2 regions of the Serratia sp. MMO-28 genome follow, and region 2 is predicted to be linked to the other one. Evidence: riboswitches for the same ligand, from Rfam matches in the RefSeq annotation. Region 2 holds a riboswitch; the other holds the start of a gene.
What was found. Region 2 has a riboswitch for thiamine pyrophosphate ahead of thiM (hydroxyethylthiazole kinase). Riboswitches for the same ligand answer to the same signal wherever they lie in the genome.

Region 1 (3,111 bases), on a different contig from region 2:
CCCTTCGCCAGATCGGCGGCGTGGGCGGCAATCTTATAAGTGATTAACCCCTGCTTCACGTCTTCCTTATTCGGCAGGCCAAGGTGCTCTTTCGGCGTGACGTAGCACAGCATCGCGCAGCCGAACCAGCCGATCATGGCGGCACCAATCCCCGAGGTGAAGTGGTCGTAGCCTGGCGCAATATCGGTGGTCAATGGGCCAAGGGTATAGAACGGTGCTTCGTGGCAATGTTCCAGTTCTTCGGTCATATTGCGGCGGATCATTTGCATCGGCACGTGGCCTGGGCCTTCGATCATCACCTGTACGTCATATTCCCAGGCGATTTTGGTCAGTTCGCCCAGCGTGTGCAGTTCAGCAAACTGGGCTTCGTCGTTGGCATCCTGAATAGAACCGGGGCGCAGGCCGTCACCGAGCGACAAGGCAACGTCGTAGGCGGCGCAGATTTTGCAGATCTCGCGGAAGTGCTGATAGAGGAAGTTTTCCTGATGGTGCGACAGGCACCATTTCGCCATGATCGAACCCCCGCGTGACACGATGCCGGTCAGGCGTTTGGCGGTCATCGGCACATAGCGCAGCAGCACGCCGGCGTGAATGGTGAAGTAGTCCACGCCCTGTTCCGCCTGTTCCAGCAGAGTATCGCGGAACATTTCCCAGGTCAGGTTTTCCGCCACACCGTTCACTTTTTCCAGCGCCTGATAGATCGGCACGGTGCCAATCGGCACTGGGCTGTTACGCAGGATCCATTCACGGGTTTCGTGGATATAGCGCCCAGTGGAGAGATCCATCACGGTATCTGCGCCCCAGCGGGTAGACCACACCAGCTTTTCTACTTCTTCTTCGATCGACGACGTGACCGCCGAGTTACCGATATTGGCATTCACTTTCACCAGGAAGTTGCGGCCAATGATCATCGGCTCGGATTCCGGGTGGTTGATGTTGGCGGGGATGATAGCGCGGCCAGCGGCCACTTCCTGGCGCACAAATTCCGGCGTGATGTTTTCTGGCAGATTGGCCCCCCAGTTCTGGCCGGGATGCTGTTGGCGTAACACGCCACCACGAATCCGTTCACGCCCCATGTTCTCGCGGATGGCGATGAACTCCATCTCTGGCGTGATAATGCCCGCGCGGGCGTAATGCAATTGGGTAACGCGTTTGCCGGGCAGGGCCTTGCGTGGCAACGGCAGGTGTTCGAAGCGCAGATGATCCAGCCCTTCGTCCGCCAGGCGCTGCTGGGTAAAGCCGGAACTGACCGTGTTCAAGGTTTCGCTATCCGCACGCTCCTCAATCCAGCCTGCCCGCAGCTTTTCCAGGCCGCGATGGACATCCAATGTGGCGTGCGGGTCGCCATAAGGGCCAGCGGTGTCATACACCGGAATCGCCTCATTCGCTTCATACTGTGGGTTATCTTTGCTGCCGCCGGTAAGCGTCGGGCTAAGCTGGATTTCACGCATGGGAACACGGATATCGCTGCGTGAGCCTTGCAGATAAATACGCTGTGAGTTGGGGAAAGTCACGCCCTGTAAGGCATTGATAAACTGCTGTGCTTCGTCACGCTGCTGTTTGCGGGCACGGGGTTTTTTCATCGTAGACATAGCAAATTCCTATCAGTGGGTGATGTGTGGAAAATTGCTTGTCTGGAGCTCGGAGGGAGTAATGATGCTGGCCAAAAAAGCAGCGAGATCCTGGATCGGAAAAGCTGTGTTCGGCGATAGATTACTCTTGTTCCCTTCGCGGGTATTAACCCGATCAGGTTCCGCGGATCCCGAATTAACGGTCTCAGCCTGGCTGATTTGCTAAACAGATCAACGCTAGGCACTCCGACAAGAAGCCACCAGTATAGGAGGGTGAATAAAAACTACAAGCCTGCCTTTGATCTTTCATGCTGCGGCGTTGTTGGCGGTGCGAGGTGATCCGGCCCGTCCGTGGGCCTGCACTATGACGTTGAAATGGGTTGGCAGGATTAGGCTGGGTTTTCCAGCGTATCGGAATTGGCAGCCCCAGGTTGCGCTTGTTGCCAGGTTTCCGCTGCCAGTTGAATCAGTTGATCCTCCAGGGCAAAGCGTGAGGCCAGCGCCTCGCCGATATCTGACAGCGCCTGATGAAACTCCAGGCAGACGTCCTGATCGATCTCCACTTCGGTATAACGATCGTGGAATGCCATGATGGTTTCGGTATTGGCCTGTAACTTTGGGTAGAACTTGGTGGTTAGCGCCATTTTCGGGCTGGCTGAGCCTTCCACCTGCTTGATAATTTTGCCGTAGATGTGAAAATGCCCGTCAGAGAGATAATCCACCAGATTCTGGCAAAAGTTCTCCAGCGCTTTTTCGTTCAGCGGCGTACGCTTTTCTTTGTTCGGTTTGATGCCTACCAAAGTGCAGTAAGCGACCAGTAATTGCTTGCGTGCTTGTAGCCATTGATCAACTAATTCATTACTGCCACCAACGCGTTGAGTCAGGCTTTCCAACTGGTTGAGCATGTTTGACTCCGTGAGTAAGAGAAAGAAACAGTAAGTTATTAAAATGTAACAAAGAACAACTCCTAGATTGCCAGTGAAGCGGAGGTTGTGCAACAACATATGGAACTTGCATTAACGGGTAACGAAAATGGCTGGTGGATCGTCAGCCATGAAAGCAAAATTTGGCTGCCAAACGGTGAGCTGCCACTGGGTTTGGCGGCGTCATTTGCCCTGCAGGGGCGGCAGGCCCGTCAGATTGGCGAATGGGATGGGGTACCGGTATGGCTGATATGCCAGCCGATGCCGAAAGAGATGGGATCGGTGCGGCAGTTGCTCGATCTTGATCGTGGCCTGTTCCAACTTGCCGGGCGCGGCGTGCAACTGGCTGACTTTTATCGTTCACATAAGTTTTGTGGCTATTGCGGTCATGAAATGGTACTCAGCCGCACCGAAAGCGCCTGCTTGTGCAATCACTGTCGTGAGCGTTATTACCCGCAGATTGCACCGTGCGTGATCGTCGCGATCCGTCGCGATGATGAGATCCTGTTGGCGCAGCACGTGCGTCACCGCGGTGGGATCCATACCGTGCTGGCCGGGTTTGTCGAAGTGGGTGAAACGCTGGAACAGGCGGTAGCGCGTGAGGTGATGGAAGAAAG
Region 2 (3,111 bases):
GATTTGTTGCTCTGCGTCTATGCATACTGGACAACCTGCGTGAAAGAAAATGGCCTTTTTACTCATAATCGCTTCTCTCTATGATTTAATGGTATCGATTCGATACAACTTAATCATAAAGAGGAACGGATGTGTTGTCAAGATGGTTTTGAATCGATACGATACGCTGAGTGGGTCACATCTTCGTTGTCTAAAATTTTCAACTCATCCAGCATAATTCCTCAATGAACAGGAAACGGGTTATATGACACTTTTTGATATTATAGAACGCTTGGTAAACTTGCAGATGAGGGCTATTTATTCTCATCCGCAGCTCAAAGGTTTACCTGCGACCTGGGTCCAAATCCTTTACTACCTATCGCAATGCAACGATTATTCCAATACACCGATCGCAACGGCAGAATACCTTGGTCTGACAAAAGGCACGGTATCTCAGTCTCTGAACAAGCTGGAAAGCGAGGGATGGTTGAGGAAGGAAAACGACGGTAAAGATAAACGGGTAGTACATCTTGTGCTGACGCCAAACGCAAAAGAAATTATGCGCGGTGTTATTGAGGAAAATCAGCTAGATACACGTAATTTCCTATCGTTTCCAGAAGAGAAGCTTAAATCGGGCTTTCTAGGATTGTTGCGCCATCTTCAGGCAAGCAAAGATGTGAGGATGTTTGGCGAATGCCGCTTTTGTCGTTTCCACCAAGAGCAAAATGGCCGCCCCTGGTGTGGTCTGGTAGGCGAATTTATCCCACAGGAGAGCGTTATATTAATTTGTCGCGAATTTGAAGAACCCAAAGGGACTCTGTCGAGTTGCCAGCAACAATGATATTGATTCGGTTGTCGTAAGCGCGGGTGCACTCGATCTTTGGCAAGTAGATAAGGGGCTAGTTACTACCGATAATGATACTACTCCAGCAGGGGCGATGACATCGCTCGGGATGAGCAGTTCGTCCCTAGAGATCGGCGGCGAAATCCAGTTGAACGGTGCCTCCCTGACCGCAGCCAACGCCACGGCGGCTGACGCCAGTGTTTACGCGGGCAATATCACCGGCAGTGGTGCGTTTATCAAGAGCGGCTTGGGCAACCCTGGCTTGTATGTCGATAGCTGGGCGCAATCAGTCCAGAAAGATATCGGCAGCAACTTGGGTTCACACAATAAACCTGTCCAGTAAAACATCCGTATCTCCCTTTATCTGGGCTATACCAGGCTCTTCTTCTAAATGGGTTTACAGCCCCCTGGCTTGGCGATTATCCTGAACAGGCGTTGGTGGCGTAGCCAACAAAAATATGATGATTTTTCAATGACTCGGGGTGCCCTTCTTTGTGAAGGCTGAGAAATACCCGTACCACCTGATCTGGATAATGCCAGCGTAGGGAAGTCTCGGTATCCAACCGGTACCCGCCTTCTGAACGCCGGTTGGGAGCAATATGTTCACTCGATCTGATGTGTTACCCGGCCACCGTGCCGTCGCCTGTTTTCACCAATTTAAGCAACGTTCCCCTCTGATTCATTGCCTGACTAACGAAGTGGTGCAGGAGCTGACTGCCAATGTCCTGCTGGCCGTGGGCGCTTCTCCGGCGATGGTGGTTGAGCCTGCCGAGGCGGCACAGTTCAGCCGTTTAGCGGATGCGTTGCTGATCAATATCGGCACGCTGCACAGCGCGCGGGCCGAGTCGATGTTGGCCGCTATCGCGGCCGCTAATCAGGCAGAAAAGCCGTGGACGTTGGATCCGGTGGCGGTGGGCGGCCTGGATTATCGCACCGAATTTGCCCAGCGGCTGCTCCGGCTGCGACCTGCGGCAATTCGTGGTAACGCGTCGGAGATTATGGCGCTGAGCGGTCTGCAGGCCAGCGGTCGTGGCGTCGACAGCCACGATGATTCGCTGGCGGCCTTGCCAGCCGCACGCGAACTGGCGCGCAGTAGTGGTGCGATTGTCGCCGTGACTGGAGTGGTGGATTACATCACCGACGGTGAACGTGCTTGCGCCGTAACCGGTGGCGATATTCTGATGACGCGGGTGGTGGGCACCGGTTGTGCGCTGTCTGCGGTCGTGGCTGCCTTTTGCAGCCTGCCGGGCGATCGGTTGGATAACGTAGCCACTGCCTGCCGCGTGATGTCGTTATGCGGTGAACGGGCGGTGGCGCGCTGCAGCGGCCCTGGCAGTTTTACCCCGGCGTTTCTCGATGCACTTTATCAACTGGCCCCGGAGGAGCTGCAATGAAACGTATCAATGCGTTGACCATTGCGGGCACCGATCCGAGCGGGGGCGCAGGGATTCAGGCCGATCTGAAGGCATTTTCGGCATTAGGAGCCTATGGCACTAGCGTGATCACCGCCTTGGTGGCGCAAAACACCCGTGGGGTACAGTCGGTGTACCACATCGATCCGGCTTTTGTTGCCGCCCAGCTTGATTCCGTGCTCAGCGATGTGCGGATCGACAGCGCCAAGATCGGCATGCTGGCGAATGCGGATATCGTCATGGCGGTGGCGGAACGTCTGCGCCACTATCCACTGCCGCATGTGGTGCTTGATACGGTGATGCTGGCTAAAAGCGGCGATCCGCTGCTGGCTCCCGTGGCCGTCGAATCCATCCGCCGTGAACTGCTGCCGCTGGTTTCCGTGATCACGCCAAATCTGCCGGAGGCGGCGGCACTGCTGGCTTGCGCACCGGCCGAGAATGAACGGCAAATGCGTGAGCAGGGGCAGGCATTGCTGGCGATGGGGTGCCAGGCGGTGCTGATGAAAGGGGGGCATTTGAGTGAAGAAGAAAGCCCGGACTGGCTGTTCACCGCCGATCTGGAGCAGCGTTTCACTGCGCCGCGTGTGGCAACCCGCCACACCCATGGCACCGGTTGCACACTTTCAGCGGCGCTGGCGGCGTTGCGCCCGCGCCATGAAAACTGGGTTGAAACGGTGGCAGCGGCCAAAGCTTATCTGCAACAAGCCTTGCAGCAGGCGGACAGCCTTGAGGTAGGCCAGGGTATCGGGCCCGTGCACCATTTTCATGCCTGGTGGTGAGTAGGCCTGGCGCGGGAACGCCCGGCACAGAGATCAGCCGATCCCGGCCTGATGCAGATCGTGCAGGTTGAGTGCCCCGACCAACACGCCGCTAAGG

Region 1: linked by a shared signal. The riboswitch ahead of thiC (phosphomethylpyrimidine synthase ThiC) and the one ahead of thiM (hydroxyethylthiazole kinase) in region 2 are both predicted to bind thiamine pyrophosphate.

Annotation. Positions count from the first base shown of each region.
Region 1 is NZ_JBBCVB010000043.1:23,915-27,025, forward strand. It holds gene thiC (phosphomethylpyrimidine synthase ThiC) at 1-1,592, opposite strand, end outside; TPP riboswitch at 1,707-1,830, opposite strand; gene rsd (sigma D regulator) at 1,961-2,476, opposite strand; gene nudC (NAD(+) diphosphatase) at 2,576-3,111, shown strand, end outside.
Region 2 is NZ_JBBCVB010000027.1:21,872-24,982, reverse strand. It holds gene WG891_RS20830 (thioredoxin family protein) at 1-66, opposite strand, end outside; gene WG891_RS20825 (MarR family winged helix-turn-helix transcriptional regulator) at 245-820, shown strand; gene WG891_RS20820 (hypothetical protein) at 918-1,166, shown strand; TPP riboswitch at 1,292-1,388, shown strand; gene thiM (hydroxyethylthiazole kinase) at 1,423-2,217, shown strand; gene thiD (bifunctional hydroxymethylpyrimidine kinase/phosphomethylpyrimidine kinase) at 2,214-3,014, shown strand; partial or broken gene gutQ (arabinose-5-phosphate isomerase GutQ) at 3,048-3,111, opposite strand, start outside.